2 regions of the Nocardiopsis sp. NPDC006938 genome follow, and region 2 is predicted to be linked to the other one. Evidence: predicted binding sites of a transcription regulator. Region 2 holds the regulator's gene; the other holds the start of a gene.
What was found. The regulator HrcA, encoded in region 2, represses chaperone genes, less so after heat shock. The targets are predictions, from matches to a motif close to TTGGCACTCTCNNNNNGAGAGTGCCAA.
Positions count from the first base shown of each region.

Region 1 (10,853 bases), on a different contig from region 2:
CCTCCCCCACGACGGCGCGGAGGTGGTGCTCTCCGACGAGCACACGGCGTACCGGTGGCTTCCCGCCGAGGAGTACGCGGCCAGCGACCTCACCCCGCAGGTGGGGGCGGCGGTCCGGGCCTGGCTCGACGCCACGGGCGCGGATCGCCCTCCCCGCCCCTAGACCCCCCGACCGGGCCCGCTCCGACCGGCGGATCGGGGTCGAGGTGGCCCTGGACCCCGAGCACCTCGTGAACTCTGGGACCTCGGCGGCCCGGTCACCCTTTCTTGGCCCGCCCTTGGGCGCGTCACCGGTGCGAACCGGGTACCGCCACCGTGCGCGGACCGCGCACCGGCAGCCGACGGGGGGACAGCATGACCACGGGACCCAACGCCGACACCCTGGTGATCTTCGGGGTGACCGGGGACCTCGCCCGGAAGTACCTCATGCCCGCCCTCTACCACCTGGCCACCCGGGAGGAGCCCCGCACCCGGATCGTGGGGGTGGCCCGCTGCGACTGGGACACCGAGACCCTGCGGCGCCGCACCCGCGAGGCCGTCACCGAGCACCTCGCCGAGACGGACTCCGAGCGCGGCACCACCGTCGACGAGGCGGCCCTGCGCTCCCTCACGGACCGGATGACCCTGGTCGCCGGTGACCTCAACGACCCCGGCACCTACGCGGACCTGGCCGCCCTCCTCCCCGAGGGTTCGCACACCGCCCACTACCTCGCGGTACCACCCGCCCTGTTCACGACGGTCGCCCGCTCGCTCGCGGAGGCGGGGCTGCACCGCGACAGCCGTCTGGTCGTGGAGAAGCCCTTCGGGCACGACCTCGCCTCGGCCCGCGAACTCCACCGGGCGCTCCTGGACTGCTTTCCCTCGGAGAGCCTGTACCTGGTCGACCACTTCCTCGGAGAGGAACCGATCCGCGGACTTCCGGTGACCCGGTTCGGCAACACCCTGTTGGAGCCCGTGTGGAACCGGACGTACGTGGACAACGTGCAGATCACCATGGCCGAGGACTTCGGGGTGGACGACCGGGGCTCCTTCTACGACGCCGCCGGGGCGGTCCGGGACGTGTTCCAGAACCACCTCCTCCAACTGTTCGCCCTGCTCACCATGGACGCCCCGGTGACCACGGGCGCCGTCGCGCTCAAGGACGAGAAGCTGCGTCTGCTGCGGGCCGTGCGCACCCTCGAACCGGCCGACGCCGTCCGGGGCCGCTACGACGGCTACCTGGACACGGAGGGGGTGCGGCCCGACTCCACCTCGGAGACCTTCTTCGCGCTGCGCATGTGGGTGGACAACCGCCGCTGGTCGGGGGTGCCGTTCTACGTGCGCTCGGGCAAGAACATGCCGCTCACCGCGTGGGAGGTGGTGGCCGAGCTCCGGCGCCCCGCACCCGTCCTCTACCCGGGCCCTGCCAACCTGGTCCGGTTCCAGCTGGAGCCGTGGTCCGGGGTGACCTTCGAGATGCTGCTCAACGAACCCGGGGCCGAGGGCGACTCGGCGGCCCGACTGGTGCTCGGCGCCGACGTGGAGCGCCAGTTGGGGCGGGGTCACGAGGCCTACGACCACGTGCTGCGCGACGCCGTGGCGGGCGACCCCGAGCGGTTCGTGAGCTTCGACGTGGTCGAGGAGTCGTGGCGGATCGTGGACCCGCTCCTGCGCGACACGGCGCGGCCCGAGCCCTATCCCCGGGGCTCCTACGGGCCGGAGTCGGCGCGGGTCCTTCCCGGTGACCGGGGCTGGCATCCTCTGGCCGACGCGATCCGGCCCCAGGGCGCGGCCGGGGAGTGACCCGGGACGAGCGAAACCGGGCGGCCCTGGTGGGGCCGCCCGGTCGTCGCGGGCGAGGTCGCGTATCGACCTCAGGCGCCTACGGGCTCGCGCCCGGTGTCACGGACCTGCTAGAAGTCCATGCCGCCCATGCCACCGGTCGGGTCGCCGGCGGGAGCCGCGGCCTTCTCCGGCTTGTCGGCGATGACGGCCTCGGTGGTCAGGAACAGACCAGCGATGGACGACGCGTTCTGCAGGGCGGAACGGGTGACCTTGGTCGGGTCGATGACGCCGTCCTTGAACAGGTCGGTGTACTCGCCGCTGGCGGCGTTCAGGCCGAACCCGGGCTCCAGGTTCTTGACCTTGTCCGCCACGACGCCGCCTTCGAGACCGGCGTTGACCGCGATCTGCTTGAGCGGCTCGGCGATGGCGCGACGCACGATGTCGGCGCCGATGGCCTCGTCACCGTCGAGGTCCAGCTTCTCGAACGCGGGGACGCTGGCCTGGAGCAGCGCGACGCCGCCACCGGGCAGGATGCCCTCCTCGACCGCGGCCTTGGCGTTGCGAACGGCGTCCTCGATGCGGTGCTTGCGCTCCTTGAGCTCCACCTCGGTGGCGGCACCGGCCTTGATGACGGCCACGCCGCCGGCCAGGCGCGCGAGACGCTCCTGGAGCTTCTCGCGGTCGTAGTCGGAGTCGGTGCGCTCGATCTCGTTGCGGATCTCGTTCACGCGACCGGCGATGGCGGTGGCGTCACCGGCACCGTCGACGATGGTGGTCTCGTCCTTGGTGACGACGATCTTGCGGGCGCGGCCGAGCAGGTCGAGCTCGGTGTTCTCGAGCTTGAGGCCGACCTCCTCGGTGATGACCTGACCGCCGGTCAGCACGGCGATGTCGCCGAGCTGGGCCTTGCGGCGGTCACCGAAGCCCGGGGCCTTGACGGCGACGGACTTGAAGGTGCCGCGGATCTTGTTGACCACGAGGGTCTGGAGGGCGCCGTCGGCGACGTCCTCGGCGATGACCATCAGCGGACGGCCGGACTGGAGGACCTTCTCGACAACGGGCAGGAACTCGTTGTTGTTGGAGATCTTCGAGTTGACGATGAGGATGTAGGGGTCCTCGAGGACCGTCTCCATGCGCTCGAGGTCGGTGGCGAAGTAGGGCGAGATGTAGCCCTTGTCGAAGCGCATGCCCTCGGCGAGCTCCAGCTCGAGCCCGAAGGTCTGCCCCTCCTCGACGGTGATGACGCCTTCCTTGCCGACCTTGTCCATCGCCTCGGCGATGGTCTCGCCGATCTGGGTGTCACCAGCGGAGATGGAGGCGGTGGAGGCGATCTGCTCCTTGGTCTCGACGTCCTTCGAGAGGTTGCCGAGCTCCTCGTTGATGCGGGCCACGGCGGCCTCGATGCCGCGCTTGAGGCCGATCGGGTTGGCGCCGGCGGCGACGTTGCGCAGACCCTCGCGCACGAGCGCCTGGGCCAGGACGGTGGCGGTGGTCGTACCGTCACCGGCGACGTCGTCCGTCTTCTTGGCGACCTCCTTGACCAGCTCGGCCCCGATCTTCTCCCACGGGTCCTCGAGCTCGATCTCCTTGGCGATGGAGACACCGTCGTTGGTGATCGTGGGGGCGCCCCACTTCTTCTCCAGGACGACGTTGCGACCCTTCGGGCCGAGCGTGACCTTGACGGCGTCCGCGAGCTGGTTCATGCCGCGCTCGAGGCCGCGACGGGCCTCCTCGTCGAACGCGATCAGTTTGGCTGCCATTGAGTTCTGTCCTCCCGTAACCGGGCTGATACGCGATGGGACGAGGCGTGCGCCCGCGACGGACGACCGCTTCCGCTCCGGCAACCCTGCTGCCGGAGGTCCGCGATCTCGCAGCCTCGATCCGGTTAGCACTCGGTGAAGGTGAGTGCTAACCACTCCCTTTTTTAGCACTCGACCCTGGAGAGTGCAAACGATGTGGTCACGATTTCGACGATCGGAGAAACCACACTGACCAGGCGAAACATCCCCCGACGTGCGGGTTTGAGCGCTCGGCGAACAGAGGACGGACCCCCGGAGGAACCGGTGGCCGGGCGGTCACCGGCCCGATGACCAGGGGTCCGCCCGTTCAGCCGTTGAGGCGGCGCATCGAGCGTGCGCCCACAGCCATCGCTACGCACGCCAGTCCGAGCGCCATCGCCCAACCGAGCAGGACCGTGCCGTCCCACGGACCGCCGTCGAAGAGCACCCGGGCGGCGTCCACCACATGCGCCACCGGGTTGAACCGCGACAGCGTGTACAGCCACCCCGGGGCCAGCTCCATCGGCAGGAGCAGACCCGAGAGGAGCATGAGGGGCACCATCACGGTCTGGACGATCGGGGCGAACACGTAGGTGTGCTTGGCGACCATCGCGGCCAGGTACGACAGTGTGGCCAGCCCGATCCCCAGCACGGCGAGCAGGGCGAATCCCGCGAGTGCGCCGGGCACGGTGGTTCGGAATCCGAACGGCAGCACCAGCACGAGGATGAGCGCCATCTGGACCAGCATGGTCGCGAGATCGCCCAGGACCCGGCCGAGCAGGAGCGCCACCCGGCTGACCGGGGTGACCAGCATCCGCTCGAATTCGCCCGAGGACAGCTCCGGCAACAGGCCGAACCCGGCGAACCCGGCGGTGAAGAGGGCCAGCATCACCAACAGGCCGGGCACGAACCACTGCCACGGGTTCTCGCCCTCGGCCCCCGCCAGCCCGGTGAGCAGTGGCGCGAACAGCACCAGGTACAGCAGTGGCTGGAGCATTCCGAAGACGATCATGAACGGCCGCCCCAGGACGGGTCGCGCCTGGCGCGCGAGGACGGTCCCGGTGTCGCGCAGCACCCCCGCGAATCCTCCGGCCGCCCGTGTGGGCGCATCGGGCACGGTCGCGGTCCGGTCGACGGCGGTCACTGGTCCTCCTCGCGCAGACTGCGGCCGGTCAGGGTCAGGAACACGTCGTCCAGGGTGGGCCGCTGCACCTGGACGGCACGCACGTCGAGGCCCGCGGCGTCGAGGGCGCGCAGAAGTTCGGGGAGCACCGCGTCTCCGTGTTCCACCCTGAACCGCACCTCGTGTTGGGCCCCGGGTCCGTCATGGACCCCGGCGTCGCCGTTCGGGGCGATCCGCTCGGCCACGCCCACGGCCGCGCGGGCCTGGTCCTCGTCGGCGAGGGCGAGCCCGACCAGGTCGCCGGAGACGCGCCCCTTGAGTTCCTCCGGCGTGCCGTCGGCGATCACGCGGCCGTGGTCGATGACCAGGACCCGTTCTGCCGCGGAGTCGGCCTCGTCCAGGTAGTGGGTGGTGAGCACGATCGTCGTGCCGAACTCCGCGCGCAGCCGTGCGACGTGTTCCCACAGGTTGGCCCGGCTGTGGGGGTCCAGACCCGCGGAGGGTTCGTCCAGGAAGAGCAGATCTGGGTGGTGGACCAGGCCCATGGCGATGTCGAGTCGGCGCCGTTGACCGCCGGAGAGGTTGGCGACCTCGCGCCCGGCGGCGGGGGTGAGGTCGAGCATCTCCAGCAGGGCGTCCGAGCGACGTCCCGCGGCGCGGCGGTCCAGGCCGTACAGGAGGCCCTGGGTGCGGAGGTCGTCGCGGACCCGCTGGTCCTCCCCGGCGCCGTGGCCCTGCCCGACGAACCCGATCCGGCGGCGCACCTCGGCGGGTTCGGCGCGCACGTCGCGCCCGGCGACGGTGGCGCTCCCGGACGTGGGTTCGAGAAGCGTGGTGAGCATGCGCAGGGTGGTGGATTTACCCGCGCCGTTGGGTCCGAGGAGCGCGACGGCCTCCCCCTCGGCCACCTCGATGTCGACGCCGCGCACGGCTTCGACGGTCTCCTTGCCGATCCGGAAGTGCCGGGTCAGCTCCTGTGTGCGGATCATCGAGCCCTCCGTATTAAAACTTGAATACGGGGACATGATGCACCACACCGAAGGGATGTTCAAGTTTGAATACGTGGGCGTGGGTCCCAGAAGGGGACCCGGTGCGGGGCAGCGCCGCGGCGGGCGAGGGTCTCGGGCAGCTCAGACCGGGAGCGGTCCCGGCTGCCGGGGACCGTCGTCAGGTCCGTCGTCGGCCATGACGTACCTCCCCGTCTCAAGGGAGGAGATCAGCTGCCGGGTCCATGCCGTGCCCGAGTCGAGCGAGTACGACCAGAACCGGAACAGCTCGCGCACGTGTGGGGGCTTGCCCCACTCGGAGTCGGGCAGGTCCATCGACGCGCGCAGCTCGGCCTCGTCCTCCTCCAACCGTGCCAACCTCTGCCGCAACAGGCCGATCGCCTCAGCGCGGGTCAGCGCGATCATCAGGGTGACACCGGCGCACAGCAGGGCCTCGTCCTCGGTCGAACTCAGCGCCTTGCGCAGGAGCCGGTGGAACTCGGCCTCACCGTCCTCGGTGACCTCGTAGGAGGTCCGGCCGGACGCCTCCCCCTCGGCCACGAACTCACGGAGCTTGCCCTGTTCGGAGAGTTTGCGCAGAGCGTGGTAGAGGGACCCCCACTTCACGTTGGCCCACTCCTCGACACCCCACCCCATGAGTTCACGGCCCACCCGGTACCCGTGCGCCCGCCCGTGAATGCGCACCACACCGAGCACCAACAACCGCGTCGCCGACATCGCCACCCTCATCCCCGGAAGAGTCCTCCTCCCAGGTTACGAGGGGACGGGCACACGGACGGGGCGGGCGCCCTCCGGCGCCCGCCCCGTCCGTGTGGTGCCTCGGGGTCAGCAGCCCCCGGCGACGGCCGGGATGATCGAGATCTGCTGGCCGTCCCGGACCTCGGTCTGGAGGCCCTGGTCGAAGCGGACGTCCTCGTCACCGACGTAGACGTTGACGAAGCGGCGGACCTTGCCGTTGTCGTCGAGCACGCGGGCGCGGATGCCCGGGTGGTTGGCCTCCAGGTCGTCGAGGACCTCGGCCAGGGTGCCGCCCTCGGCGGTCACCTCCGACACGTCGTTGGTGTAGGTGCGCAGGATGGTGGGCACGCGGACGCTGACGCTCATGGTGTTCGTACTCCTGGGACGTGGGTGCTGCGCGGGGTGGTGGGTGCGGGCGCGGGCCCGGGGATCAGGCCAGGCCCTCGGCCTTGAAGGCCTCCAGGGACGGCTTGATCGTGGCGGTGACGCCCGAGTCGACGGCGTTGAGGGTCTTGAGCCCGTCACCCGTGTTGACGATGACCGTCTCCGCCTCGGGGTCGAGCGTGCCCTCGCGCACCAGCTTGCGCAGGACTCCGGTGGTCACGCCGCCTGCGGTCTCCGCGAAGATGCCCTCCGTGCGGGCCAGCAGCTTGATGGCGTCGACGATCTCGTCGTCGCCGACGTGCTCGATCGAACCGCCGGTGCGGGTGGCGATGTCCAGCACGTACGGGCCGTCGGCGGGGTTGCCGATCGCCAGCGACTTGGCGATCGTGTCCGGCTTGACCGGCTGGATGACGTCGTGCCCCTCGGCCCACGCGCGGGCGACCGGCGAGCAACCGGTGGCCTGCGCCCCGAACACCTTGTACGGGCGGTCCTCGACCAGGCCGACCCGGATCAGCTCCTGGAAGCCCTTGTCGATCTTGGTGAGCTGGGAGCCGGACGCGATCGGGATGACGATCTGCTCGGGCAGGCGCCAGCCGAGCTGCTCGGCGATCTCGTAGGCCAGCGTCTTGGAGCCCTCGGCGTAGTAGGGCCGCAGGTTGACGTTGGTGAAGCCCCAGCTCTCCCCGGCCTCGTCGCCGATGAGCTCGGAGCAGAAGCGGTTGACGTCGTCGTAGTTGCCGTCGATGGCCACGACCTTCCCGCCGTACACGGCGGCCATCACGACCTTGCCCTCCTCCAGACCGGCGGGGATGAACACGCACGAGTCGAACCCGGCGCGCGCGGCGGCGGCGCCCACCGCACCGGCGAGGTTGCCGGTGGAGGAGCACGAGAGCGTGGTGAAGCCGAAGGTGCGGGCGGCCTCGACGGCGATCGCGACGACCCGGTCCTTGAAGGAGTGCGTGGGGTTGGCCGAGTCGTCCTTGACGTACAGGGAGCGCAGGCCGAGTTCGGCGGCGAGGCGGTCGGCCCTGACGAGGGGGGTGAGGCCGGGGTTCATGTTGGGCAGGTCGGCCACGTTGTCGGGGACCGGGAGGAGGGAGCGGTAGCGCCAGATGTTCTTGGGGCCGCTCTCGATCTGCTCGCGGGTGACGGTCCCGAAGTCGTAGGCGATCTCCAGGGGGCCGAAGCAGAACTGGCAGGCGAAGATCGGCGAGAGTTCGTAGCGCTCCCCGCACTCCCGACAGGACAGCGCGGTTCCCGGGCCGAAGGCGCGGACGGAGGTGGGTTCGGCGGCGGCAATCGCCATGGCGAGGCGTCTCCCCTCATCTTTCCTGGTGGCCACCTTGACCCCAGGCCGGAGTTGGCACCTGTCTCGACGGGACGCGGTGATCGCGGTTCCACATGTCGAGATGGTTGCCGGGGCTTCGCAGGGCCGGTCCCTCCACCCCTCTGGATGAGCAATATGAAGTTGTGGCGGTTCTCCTTCGAGAACGCACCGTCACTGTAACCGAGGATGCGACCCGTTTTCCACGCCGGGTGATCCGGATTACACAACTCCTCCCACATGGTGAGACGGAAGTGTCCGCCAGGGGCGGGAAGCCGGTGCGTTCCGGGGGTGCGAACGGCGGCTCCTCCACGGGTGTGACGGTGTCCACCGTTGCCCCCGAGGGGGTTTGGGGTCACCGGCTCCAGGCGAGACCTAGGGGGAGCGTGAACCACGACCCATCCTTCGTCGAGAGGACGACCAGTGGACAAGGCCGAGATCCTCATCGCCTCCAACAGGGGGCCGGTCTCCTTCTCCACCGCCGACGACGGCTCCCTGGAGCACCGTCGGGGCGGGGGCGGCCTGGTCTCGGGAATGATCTCCGTGGCCTCCGAGATCGACGGGCTCTGGGTGTGCGCCGCCCTGTCCGACGCCGACCGCCGGGCGGCCGCCGAGGCACCCGGGGCCCGACTGGACCGCGCGCACGACCTCGACGGCATGCGCGTCCACATGCTGGAACTCCCTGAGACGACCTTCTCCGGCGCCTACACCGGGGTGGCCAACTCGACCCTGTGGTTCGTGCAGCACCTGCTCTACGACACCCCGAACTCGCCCTCCTTCGGCTCGGAGTTCCGACGCCTGTGGGAGGACTACACCGCCTACAACAACGCCTTCGCCGAGGCCCTCGTGGGCGGCGCCGCCGAGAACGCGCGCGTGGCCGTGCAGGACTACCACCTGGCGCTGGTGCCGCGCATCCTGCGGGCACGCCGCCCCGACCTGCGCATCGCGCACTTCTCGCACACGCCCTGGGCCCCGCCGGAGTACTTCCGCATGCTGCCCGACCAGGTGGCCCGGGAACTGCTGGAGGGGATGCTCGGCGCCGACCGGCTGGGGTTCCACAGCCCGCGGTGGGCGAACGCGTTCCTGCGCTGCTGCGCCGAGGTCCTGCGCGCCGACGTCGACCTCGAACGGGGCACCGTGGAGCACGGCGGCCGGGTCGTCCAGGTGGGCGTGCACGCGCTGGGCGCCGACGAGACCGGCCTGCGGGAGAGCGCGTCCGATCCCGCCGTGGCCGACCGCAGGCGGACTCTGGGCGAGGCGGTGGGCGACACCCGGCTCATCGTCCGGGTCGACCGCACCGAGCTCTCCAAGAACATCGTGCGCGGGTTGGAGGCGTACCGCGAGCTGCTCACGGCGCACCCGGAGTGGCGCGGCCGCGTCACCCACCTGGCCTTCGCCTACCCCAGCCGGGGCGACGTACCCGAGTACCGGGAGTACACCGACGCGGTGCTGCGGACCGCGAGGGAGATCAACGAGGAGTTCGCGACGCCGGAGTGGACCCCGCTGGTGCTGGAGGTCAACGACGACTACCCGCGATCGCTGGCGTCGTTCCAGATCGCGGACGTGCTCCTGGTGAACCCGATCCGGGACGGCATGAACCTGGTCGCCAAGGAGGGCCCGGTCCTGTCCGAGCGGGACTCGGTCCTGGTGCTCTCACGTGAGGCGGGCGCGGCGGACGAGCTGGGTGCGGACGCCCTGCTGGTCAACCCCTACGACACGGTGGAGACCGCGGAGGCGCTGCACCGGGCGCTGTCGATGCCCGCTCCGGAACGCAAGGAGCGCCGGGAGCGGCTGGCCGAGGCGGCCGTGGCGCTGCCTCCGCGCCGGTGGTTCCAGGAGCAGCTGCGGTCCCTGCGCGTGGGCGGCGCCTGAGCAGGCGGGGACGCCGGGGGCACCCGTGCCCGGGACGGGACGACGCGCCCTGACGGAACCGGGCCGGGCCCCGAAGCGGATCGGTGCCCGGCACCGCCCCGGTGGGTTCAGGACCGGTCGGGCGGTGGTCATCGGTCAGGACGTGGTCGCGGGGGACGGGCCGCCGGTCGGCGCGCCGTGTCCACGCCGTCCGGCGGTGTCGGGTCGGCACCGCCGGGGCTCACGCGGGCGCGCCCGGGGCGGGTCTCAGCCCTGGCCCGGGGTTCGCGCGCGCCATGCCTCGGCCTCGGCCAGGAGCTCCGTGACGATGTCGGACTTGGCGTCGGCGTAGTCCTGGATGCGCTTCCAGGTGAGCTCGGACAGCTCGCGTTTGACGGCGGTGTAGCGTTCGCGCGCCCCGGCGTCCGCCGCGAGGTAGTCGCGGAAGAGCCGCATCCGGTCGACCTCCTCGCACCCCGCGCCGAACACGTGGAGGTTGAGGTTGACGTTGGGCCCCTTGAGCACCCGGTGCTCGAACCAGTCGGGTTCCGCGATGACCAGCGCGTACCCGACCCTCTCCAGGTCGGGGAGGTAGGCGGACTCGTCGGCGGAGTCGGCGACCGTCATGACCAGGTCCACGCACGGTTTGGCGGCCAGGCCGGGCACCGAGGTGGAGCCGACGTGTTCCAGGGTCAGTACGCGGTCGCCGAGGGCTCCCCGGATGCGGGACTCCTCCTGGCGGAACAGGTAGGGCCACTTCGGGTCGGGGTCGGAGAGGCGCACGCGACCGTTGACCAGATTGCGTGCCATCGGGTCGGACACGACCCGCTTATCTCCTCGGGAGGGCAGAGAGGGCGTTTCGAGGGGCGACATTCCACAAAGCC
Region 1 is NZ_JBIAGA010000003.1:314,277-325,129, reverse strand. It holds gene ACFYL4_RS06945 (NUDIX hydrolase) at 1-163, shown strand, start outside; gene zwf (glucose-6-phosphate dehydrogenase) at 355-1,782, shown strand; gene groL (chaperonin GroEL) at 1,893-3,524, opposite strand; gene ACFYL4_RS06930 (ABC transporter permease) at 3,871-4,686, opposite strand; gene ACFYL4_RS06925 (ATP-binding cassette domain-containing protein) at 4,683-5,654, opposite strand; gene ACFYL4_RS06920 (PadR family transcriptional regulator) at 5,796-6,401, opposite strand; gene ACFYL4_RS06915 (ubiquitin-like small modifier protein 1) at 6,498-6,776, opposite strand; gene thrC (threonine synthase) at 6,841-8,100, opposite strand; SAM riboswitch class I at 8,114-8,254, opposite strand; gene ACFYL4_RS06905 (trehalose-6-phosphate synthase) at 8,542-9,990, shown strand; gene ACFYL4_RS06900 (GrpB family protein) at 10,237-10,842, opposite strand.
Region 1: the regulator HrcA is predicted to act here: its motif matches at 3,689-3,715, upstream of groL (chaperonin GroEL).

Region 2 (10,853 bases):
GTCTTTCCTAGTCTCAATTAATTGCCCCAGGGGGAGGAGAGACTAGGAAAACCTCCCCCTGGGCTCACCCCATGCGTCGTCTGGCCGGACTCGGCATGGAGGCTGCTCTTATTTAGGGAGGGTGCAGTTCCCCTCCAGCCTTTCAGTGGGCTCGTCAGCTTTTAGACAGCATCGATCTCTATTGAGATCTGCCGGTTAGCTGGGGAGCCCCTTCACTGTTTCCCTGAGGTCTCTACCGTGTTCACACAGGAGACGCTTCAGGGTGACCCATGCCACAGAATCTAGGCATGGTTAACAGCGATACCTAATTATCTCACGTCTTCGGTCAGCCGTCAATATTTCTCGACTTGAGTGACGCTCCCCCTGGTCATTCATCATTGCCTGTCCTTTTGATCCTGACACCTCTTAATCATTGGAGGAGCAGTTTTCAGCTTGACCGATCTCTTGAGTGAGCAATCTCAAGCTGTTGCTGTCCTTCTGGATCTGAGAGCAAAAGGAATATGTGAGGAGATACCTCACCAACGAAAGGAATCAAAGTAATGGCTATGACCCTAGAAGAACTCACCGAAGCCATCTTCGGCGACCTCGACAGAGAAACACTGACCCCGATCCACCTAGTTGATGAAGAGGAGTTCCTATCAAAGATTCCAGGTTATGACCCCGACGTTGACGGACTGGGATTGGATGCAACGCAGTGTTGGGAACTGCGGAATCGCGTATGCCCAGCCAATGGTTATCCCTATATCAAAGTGAAGGGCGAAAATTGGAATGCAGCACGTATCTCATTCGAGATGTTCGTAGGCCCTCTAGGTCGGGATGAAGAGGGACGCTCAATGGAGCCCGATCATCTGTGCGGCAACACTCGCTGTGTGAACATCTACCATCTCGAAAGGGTCAGCAAGAGAGAGAACGTGCTTCGCTCTAACAACCCCTGTGCACAGAACGCCAGGAAGACCGAATGCATTCGTGGCCATGCGTTCGACGAGGACAATACGTACCTACGGCCTAACGGTGGAAGAACCTGCCGTGAATGCATTCGGATGCGCAGAGCGGGTGAGATCTGATGAGCAAGAACAGAATTCTTCAGATCATTGCGCTCCTCATCATTCTGAATGGAGCGCTTCAACTCATCGAACTCATCTGGATGGGAACATGATTACACTGACTAAGACACAATGTGGCTACTGCTATCGGGAGAACGATCTCTTCCTATGCGAGGATTGCAAGGAACAGGCCAGAGATATTCTGAGTGGTGTTCGCTGGCTGGAAGAAAACCTAGTGACCTCCCTATGTCGGCAAGACGAGTTGTCACGAGATACCGGCCCTTCCAGCGGGGGGACCCATCAACCTTTAATGTACTCCGAAAGGGCATCAGAAGCCCTCTCCCGGCTCAGGAGCGTTTTGGGGCAGTACGGGGCTCCCTTGCTCAACGGAAGACGCACAGAGGCTCTGAGAGAGGGCAGGGTCTCCCCTATGAGCTGGGCTCTGCTCATCGACTCAGACCTTGACCGCCGAGCGGCACAGGACCCTTCAGCCAGCAAGCTCCTGGAAGACCTCCAGGAGGTGAAGGAGCAAGCGCTCAGAGCTATCGATGCTCCTGAAGCGCAGCAATACCAGTACCGGTATTACGCTCCCCAGTGGTACCCCGGTACTGAAGAAGAGTAATACCGGTACCCGGGTACGACAGCTCCAGAGGGCTCTTATCAAGTCCGGGGAGAAGCTACCCAAGTACCAGGATGACGGGTGCTTTGGTACTGAGACACAGAACGCCCTGAAGAGCTTTCAGAGGAAGGCGGGTATCGCTGTGGATGGCGTCTACGGACCCAAGAGCGCTACCGCCCTGAGAAAGCGTTTGAAGTAACCAAGACCCCGGTCTAGGCATCACGTCTAGATCGGGGTCTTTTGTATTTCCATCGGACATGTGGTGACCCGATGATCACATCAGCCCCAATCCGGAAATCGGGGAAGGTTTCGGGAGCACTCAGACCGCTGTCACTGGATTGGCTTACCTTGTAGGCATGAACGAGCCTAGTTCCCCCTCATTCGGACACGGACCCATGATCGGTGGAGGCAGCCAGGGTCAGATCAACAACGACCTGGGGTCGATCCTCAGCAGTGCGGCAATCGTGGTGAACAGCCCTGCCTTCATCGGTGGCACCAGTGCCATTGGTACTGCTCTCACCACCATGATCATCACGTGGTTGCGCCAGCGTCGCTCCACGGTGCGCATCAAATCCGTCCAGCCTTCGGGGCAGGAGTACGAAGTCGAGTCGGACAAGCTCCTTGACCCTCAGGGCTACACAGAGCGCACCCTGAAGATGATCAACGAGTCACAGCACGTGGAGGTCACTGAACTCCTGACCGGAGATACTTACTTCTTCCAAGAGGGTCACAAGATTCGGGTAGTGCGCAACGACTTCAGCAGCATGTTCAGCACGGACATGTCTGACTTCAGGAAGCGCCTGGAAGCGCTACGAACCCCCACCAGGGAGCGAGAGCCCAAGTCGGGGGAAGAGACCCAGGAGACTGCTTCCTGAGGCCCTGAGATCCATGCTCCCGAGTCAGGGGAAATCGGGGGAGAGTGAGACACCAACTCTCCCCCACCACTAGCGTGATCCCCATGAACGTAGATGAGTACGACACGTGGCCCGAGGACTGGCCTGAGCCCGAAGAGAAACGCTATGCCCTCCTTCAGGAGAGTGCAGACCCGACGAACCTCACCGACATCGTGATGGTGACTGCGCTTGCGAGTGCCTTCACAGTCCCTCTGTCTAAGGTCGTCATCACCTGGTTGAAGACCAAGAGGTCCAACGTTCGGGTAGAGGTACCCCAGGATGGAAAGGGTCCCGTGAAGATCCATGGGGAGAGACTTCTCAACCCGCAGGAGTTCACGGAGAACATCCTCAGGCAGATTGATGCGTCCGAGGCAGTAAAGATCTCCTGGGCTGAAGAGAAGCCCAAGCCTCCCAAAAAGAAGTAGGTACAGCCCTGGGCTACATGCTCGGGGCTTCTTCGTGTTTGACCCATAGGAACTCGGAGATCACTCTTCCACTCATTTGATTCTAACTGCTGAATCCTTGCGTGTCTGCTCTGAATTTCCTGGCTTTGCCCTTGGTGCTATAACACCCCATCAAGAATCTGATATCACTATATTGACTTTTGTGCTGTCCGATATTCATTCATTGATCCTGAATAATATTCATCCCATCAATGCCAACTATGCACCTGACTGCATACTCATCCACACTCCAAGGCGACGAATACCCCCACCCTTTTGCCGCATACCCCCAGGGGTATCCAACCACTCTTCAGGACGTCTTGCCTGATCAGATACCCCCAAGGGGTATTACAGTGCCCTGATCCCCCGACCTAACCCCCAGACTGACTGCCTCCTGGGGCTTCCTGGCACATATCCCCAGGTCAACTCACTGCATTCTGACCCCCGATAAGCGAACGTTATCGGTAGTTAGGATTCGCAGTCATGCCGTTACACAGCGCTCTACCTGTGGCTATGCATATTTCCATCTGCCTGCATACTCACGAGTCGTCTGCATATCAGCAGGTCAGCGACACAGAGTCCTGAGCGTTGCCGACAGAGCACCAAACTCACTGCATTCGACACTCAATGCCCTTGAATGGCCCTGCATGGCTGTCAGATCAATTCTGAGGCACGATGAGCCCTTACCCTACCCCTTTACTCCATTCGACACGAAAGGCGCTCAGCGTTCATTGTAGAGCCGCTTAGGGCATAGGGATGTTTATGCAGTGACCCCCTACCCCCTAGAGAGAATGGAAATCGTTCTGGGGAACACCCTCTATATCCAGACATCTCAAAGGAGGGGGTCCGTTTTTCTGGAGGGTCACAGAGATACCGGGCTTCTTGCTCAGTGACAGAGAACCCGGACTTGTGAGCAGAGAACTACCTGTTGAGTGCGAAGAACCCCCTGGAGATCCCTGTGTCCTTACAGCATCTTCACCTTCTGATGGTCTATTCTCTCCCCATGACACATAACGAATACCTCCAGATGATCGAAGAGCAGGGGTACATCTATCTCTTCATTGAAACGACGAAGCGGGACTTCAACCAAAGCGAGCCTGATCCCCATGTGATCGTGGTCGTCTATCGCGAACCCAACGTTCATCTGACGTCGGAAAACTCATGGCGTGACAGTGGTCTCACTGACCTAGAAGCTGTGAAGAGCTTGATGGAGAGGTTCCCTGAGGGAGACTTTGAGAACGCGGAAGAGCAGGCTCCGTAAGGCCGATAGGATGCCCGAAACCAATCACGGGGAGGCACTACATGGTGCGTAAGCAAGTCGTCACATTCGTGGATGACTTAGACGGCTCTGAGGCAGAGGGCACGGTTCAGTTCACTCTGGACACCAACGCCTATGAGATCGACCTTTCACAGGCCAACCAGACCAAGCTGAGAGAGGCCCTGAGCCCCTTCCTGGAGGCCGGTAGGAGGAAGCAGTCTCAGCCCCTCTCCCGAGCCAAGGCAGCCAACCCCCGGTCTACTCAGTCTCGCCAGGAGCTTCAGCACATCCGGGCATGGGCCAAGGAGAACGGCTACCCGGTCAACGAGCGTGGACGTATCCCCAACGGCATCCTGGAGGCGTACCAGTCCGGTACCCCCTCCCCCACGGCTGGTGCCCAGGGCAAGGCCCTGAAGCTCCTGTCCACTGGCTCTATGTCCTCTGAGGGTCCGGCCAAGGCCACGATGCTCTCTGACTCGGAGTTCACCAGGTGGGCTCAGCGCGTCCTGGAGGAGGAGTCTGAGCTTCCCCAGGACGACATCAGCGCTGTGGACTTCACTCGGCTTCGGACTGACCTGAAGGCCAAGGCATAGGAGGTCGAGAGATGCCCACACACGATTACAAGACTCTCAGCAGCACCCAGCTGGGTCAGTTGGCGCTGGACAACGCCTATGCGGGGAAGACGGAGCTGGCTCAGGTTCTCGCCACCCTGGCTCAGACCAAGGAAGCAGAGTTCACTAGGAGAGTGCTCCAGACCGAACTCAAGGCCCTAGTTGACGAGAAGTAGTCCTGCAAGGCCCTGAGAGCCGCGTAGCACCACTGGGAGGCCCTTCCTGGAGGAGTTCCCATGGAAGGGCCTTTCCGTGCCCCTGGAGACGTCCTGGGGGCATCCCCCGAAGTCTCTACCAATCCTCCTGGGAAAGGTGCATCCTTGTTCCCTCATCGGACTCGGCAAGAGACGGACCCCTCGTGAGCAAGAGCCAACATGGGCAGGACTTCCATTTCCCACCCATCACAAACGGTGTCGATTACCTCTACAGCGTCATCGATCTATTGCTCAGCCATGAGGCTAAGCACAACCCCAGGAATCTGAAGTACGTCATCCTGCATCTTCATGGTGCTGTTGAGGTGATCCTCAAACACCGTCTTTGGCAAGAGGGTTGGCAACACGTAGTTGAGGACCCTGATGAGACCAGCTATGAAGATTTTCAAGCTGGCAGATTCCGAAGCATCTCCTTGAAAGTAGCCATCAAGGTTCTGAAGCGGGACTTCGGAGTGAAAATCACCAAAGGGGAGAAGACTGGGATCGACCTTCTCAGCAACCGAAGGAACGCCTTACAGCACTGGGGTGACACCAACTCAACAGCAGCCCTGGAAGCGCTATCGGTGAAGGTCTTGGACTTCCTGATCCGGTTCCTTGAAGAGGAGTTTGAAACTCTTCACGCCGATCTTGACGAGATCCGGGAAGGCACTAGCAAAATCAAGAGGTTCGTTGAGCAGAGGCTGAGCCGAATCAGGCCTGAGCTGATGAAGACAGACTTTGCTATTCCCCAGTGCCCGAACTGCACACAGTTGGCACTACCTCTGGACCCCAACGAACTCCGATGCCGGTACTGCTCTCGGGAGTGGAGCCAGTCACAAGACCTCTTTGATGAGTTCGTGGACATCGTTCTAGAGGCTTCCCCAAGAGACATCTCCCGTGGGGCTGATGATCCAACGGAAACTTGCCCTCACTGCGCCGAAGAGATGCTTGTGCGAAACGTTTCCCTCTTTGGGGAGAAGCATCCCGAAGCGGCTTGCTTTGGATGCGGCGACTACATTCGCAACTTGGAACAGTGCTCCCAGTGCTTCGGCTTGTACATCCCTGATGAGCACGAAGTAATCTGCCAGGATTGCTTCGATTACCTCATTAACAATGATTGACCATTGTGTTGAATTTACCCTGAACTCCCCCGAAGCAAGCCTGAATCTCCCCTGAATAACCCTCGAACATCCCTTGAATCTCCCCCGAAGATCCTCGGAATTCAAGGGGGTTGAAACCCGTGATGACGTGCTCATAGCGTGGTTCTAAGTGGCAAACACAGAGAAGAGCCCTCTCCCCGGGGAAGTTAATTTGGGAGAGGGCTCTTCGGCTACGGGGGATTAGGGTCCGGGGTTTTGCTCTCACAGATCAAGCTTGGAGAACGTGATCATGGTGTGGTCTGCCCTGACCACTACGGCTCCTCTGGAGCAACGGAAGAGCGTCCCCCTCTCGGAGAGGTTCAGGAGGCCGATCGCTGAGGCATGGAGCTTCTTCGGGCCTTCGGGGAACTCCACACCTTCCAGCCCGAGGAAGTTCAGAGCCTCCCCCAGCTTCGCTGGCACCGTGGCCTCATACCGAACCCTGGTGTGACTCACCTGATGACCTTCTCTTCCAGAGCCGAGAGGCTGAGCACGTTCTCCAGGCGCTTAGCAAGCTCCTGCTCCTGGCCTACGGGAACGGCAAGTTCGTACTCCCAGTTGTCGTCAGTGCGGTAGGGCTCCCAGCACCACCACCAGCACCACTCACCGGCATCGGTCCTCATGAGCCTGATCGGCTGCTCTTGGGTTTCCTTCCTCACCAGGATCACCATGTTCGGCTGAGGCAGTGGTTTGAGCCCAAGCTTGTCCAGCTCCAGGCAGAGTGCTTTCGCTGCTTCCCTCGTTGTCGTCATGTCTGCTTCCCCCCACTGGTACCGAAAGCCCCATATGAGCTGCCCGAAAGCCCCGGGCTGAGTTCTGATCTTCCGAGACAAGGCGTGGAGAACCTAGGGTTATTGGAGAGGTGCGAAAATCTGACAGAAGCGGTAGCGGCTGCTGAGATTCTGCTTCAGAAAGGTGGAAAAATGGCAAAGAGGCAGGTCAAGCCACATGCCAAGGAGTGGGGAACCGAGTTCAGGCGATTCCGTTCTGGGTCAGGTAAGACCCAAGTGTCCCTTTCGGTGGTCCTGAACTGCTCTGATTCACTGATCTCGGGATTCGAGAAGGGAACCTACTGGCCAAGCCGTGACATGGCTGTCCAGTTGGATGAGCTGGTAGGAGCTGGTGGGGAGCTTGCGTCTCTCTGGGAACGGCTGAGCAACCGCAAGGCTTACCCCGAGTGGCTTGGTGAGCGGGTCAAGGCTGAGCCCCGGGCTGTGCTCATCCGAGAGTTTGAGACCGTAGTCATCCCTGGCCTCTTCCAGACAGAGCCCTACGCTCACACCCTCATCAAGGCCAACAATCCTCTTGAGACTGATGGGAAAATCCAGGAAACCGTTGAAGGCCGCATGAGTCGGCAACTGCTGTGGAAGTCTGACCAGGCTCCACGAATGGTGCTGATCCTCAATGAGGCTGCATTGACCGCACGTATCGGGGGACCAGAGATCATGGCTAACCAGCTAGATCGGCTGGTGGAAGCGGTGGAGACCAACGTTCGGCTGCACATCATCCCCCCGGAGTGTGAACAGCCTCCCTCAACCTCCTCCTTCTCGCTGCTGACCTTCGCTGACAGGCCGGACACGCTGTACGTGGAGGATGCGATCTCGGGTTCGATGGTGACTGATCCGAAGGTGGTAAGGAGGTTCGATAGGCTCTTTGGAGACCTACAAGGTGCGGCTCTGTCGGTAGAGAAGTCGCTCAAGCGGCTGTATGAGATCCGAAGGGGGTCCCAAGATGGGGCTTAACGATGGTTGGAAGAAATCCAGCTACTCGCATGGCAACGGTGGAAACTGCGTTGAGGCCAAGGCCACTGGTGAGGGGGCTGCTGTCCGAGACACCCAGAACCGCCACCTGGGGCACCTGGAAGCCTCACAGAGCGAGTGGAGCGCCTTCCTCGGGGTTGTCAGGGCCAAGTAGCGCTAGACCCCTCAGAAGCCCTCTCAGAGCCCCCTGACCCCCACTTGGGCAGGGGGCTTCGCAATGTCGTACCGGCAAGGTATATTCAGAGCGTTCAACCCCCTGCTGGAGGTCATCGGCACAGGTCACAGGGCCACTGAGTTACTGTCCTGCCAAAATCTGTCCGACATACCGGGCCACCGCACGGACGGCGCCCATGGTCCCTGGGTAGTCCATACGGGTGGGTCCCACCACTCCGATCTTGGCCAGCGACTGGTTTCCCACACCGTAGTCGGCCGACACGATGGAAGTGGACCGAAGACCCTCGTGGAAGTTCTCCGCGCCGATGCGCACCGTGAGCATGGAGGGGTCCTTGGCCTCGCCGAGCAGTCGGATGAGGACCATGTTCTCCTCCAACGCCTCCAGCACCTCGCGCAGGCTGGCCGCGAAGTCGACGGCCGCGAGGTTGGCGGTGCCCGCCAGGACGATCTTCTCCTCGTGACGTTCCACGAGGCTCTCCAGCAGGACGGTGAGGACCGCGACCGCGACCGGCCGGTCCTCCGGCGCGACCTGGGCGGGCAGGTCCTCCACCGCGTCCGGCACGTCGCCGAGGTGCTTGCCCGCGATGGCGCGGTTGAGCATGGCGCGCAGGTCGTCGACCACGTGTTCGCTGACCGAGCCCAGCACGTCGATGACACGCTGTTCGACCCGGCCGGTGTTGGTGATGACGACCATCATGATGCGCTGGCCGCCGAGCGGCACCAGCTCCACGTGCTGGACCGACGAGCGGGTCAGCGACGGGTACTGGACGATCGCCACCTGACGGGTGAGCTGCGCGAGCAGCCGGACCGTGCGGGCGACGATCTCGTCGAGATCCACGGCGCCGCCGAGGAAGGACTCGATGGCCCTGCGCTCGGCCGCCGAGAGGGGCTTGACGGAGGAGAGCCGGTCGACGAAGAGCCGGTAGCCCTTGTCGGTGGGCACCCGTCCCGCACTGGTGTGGGGTTGGGTGATGTAGCCGTCCTCCTCCAGCGCGACCATGTCGTTGCGGATGGTCGCCGGGGAGACACCGAGGGGGTGGCGGTCCGCCAGCGCCCGCGAACCCACGGGTTCGTTGGTGTTGACGAAGTCCTCGACGACCGCACGCAGGACCGCGAGCTTGCGCTCATCCAGCAACTCGCCACCTCCTGGCACTCCAAGGTTCTCAGTGCTAATTCTATGCCCGGGCGCAAACCCTCCCGGCTACCCGCTCGCAGCAACACCGTGACGGGGGGCGCTTCTTCCCTGCGGGACCGGCGACGTGCGCCACCGCCCACGGGTGTCGCGGGCCCCGCACCAGTAGACTGCACCACCGTGGTTACCAAGGGAACCGGCCGTTACGGCCGCGACGTTCTGGCGGGAGACTGGCGGCGACCGAAGAAGGGTGCGGTGCGCGAGATACCCCTCACCCGTGACCTGGTCGTGGAGGACGCCGACGAGACCTTCTGCGGGGCCGTGGTGTCCTGGGACAAGGTCGCGGTGACCCTGGAGGACCGGGGCGGGCGCCGCAGGGTGTTCGAGCTGGGCCCGGCCGCCTTCCTGGTGGACGGCGAGCCGGTGACGCTGGTGCGCCCGGCGGCGGCGCCGCGGGGTCCGTTGCGCAGCGCCTCGGGCTCGATCGCGGTGACCGGCGCGCGGGCCCGCACGGCCCGGGAGAGCCGGATCTACGTGGAGGGCGCCCACGACGCCGAGCTGGTGGAGAAGGTGTGGGGGCACGACCTTCGGGTGGAGGGCGTGGCCGTGGAGTTCCTGGAGGGGGTCGACGACCTCCCCGCCGTGGTGGCGGAGTTCGCCCCGGGGCCGGGACGGCGGCTGGGGGTGCTGGTGGACCACCTGGTGCCGGGGTCCAAGGAGAGCCGGATCGCCGAGCGCGTGCGGGGCGCGGACGTCCTCGTCGTCGGCCACCCCTACGTGGACGTGTGGCAGGCGGTGCGCCCGGGCTCGGTGGGGATCGGAGCCTGGCCCGAGGTCCCGAAGGGGCTGCCCTGGAAGGAGGGCGTCGTGGACGCCCTGGGGTGGCGGATGGAGACGGGGGAGGCCTGGCGCCGCATCCTGGGATCGGTCCGCGGCTACGGGGACCTCGAACCGTCGCTGCTGGGCCGGGTGGAGGAGCTCATCGACTTCGTCACGGGACCGCACGCCCCGGAACACTAGGATTGTCGCGAGCGCGTGGTCTGATGGGGTCTCGGGGCCGGCGTCCCGGTCCCGTCCGTCCGGTCAGCACCGCGCCCAGCGCACCCAACAGCGGAGTCGAGGGAGAGCATGAGCGAGACCCCGTCCAGTCATCCGTCGCCGGATGACCCCCAGGGCCGGCCGCAGTCGCCCCCGAACCCGTCGGAGCGCAGCGGCGGGCGAGCCGAACGGGACGGGTCCGACGCCGACCGGCAGGTCCAGGAGCACGCCCAGGCCCCCCAGAGCGGGCCGCACCCCGGCTGGGGAGCGCCCTCCCACCAACAGCGGGCCCAGGCGTACGACCAGGCCCACGGCGGCCCCCGGGCCCCGCAGGTCAGCGGTGAGCAGCGGGGCTGGGGACAGCCGCACCAGGGTCGGACTCCGGGGCCGCAGACCGGGGCGCAGCCCGCCTGGAACCAGCCGACCGGCGGCCAGCGGCCAGCGGCGTACGGTCAGTCCGGGGCCCAGACCGGATGGGGGCACACCGCCGGGCAGCGGCAGGAATGGGCCACGCACACCGGCGCCTCACCCCAGGCACCCCAGCCGCCCCAG
Region 2 is NZ_JBIAGA010000001.1:305,727-316,579, forward strand. It holds gene ACFYL4_RS01395 (HNH endonuclease) at 546-1,064, shown strand; gene ACFYL4_RS01400 (peptidoglycan-binding protein) at 1,592-1,861, shown strand; gene ACFYL4_RS01405 (hypothetical protein) at 2,019-2,537, shown strand; gene ACFYL4_RS01410 (hypothetical protein) at 2,621-2,980, shown strand; gene ACFYL4_RS01415 (hypothetical protein) at 4,002-4,259, shown strand; gene ACFYL4_RS01420 (Lsr2 family protein) at 4,301-4,849, shown strand; gene ACFYL4_RS01425 (hypothetical protein) at 4,861-5,043, shown strand; gene ACFYL4_RS01430 (hypothetical protein) at 5,226-6,179, shown strand; gene ACFYL4_RS01435 (hypothetical protein) at 6,420-6,653, opposite strand; gene ACFYL4_RS01440 (hypothetical protein) at 6,650-6,949, opposite strand; gene ACFYL4_RS01445 (helix-turn-helix domain-containing protein) at 7,121-7,939, shown strand; gene ACFYL4_RS01450 (DUF397 domain-containing protein) at 7,929-8,111, shown strand; gene hrcA (heat-inducible transcriptional repressor HrcA) at 8,253-9,266, opposite strand; gene ACFYL4_RS01460 (DUF3097 domain-containing protein) at 9,444-10,283, shown strand.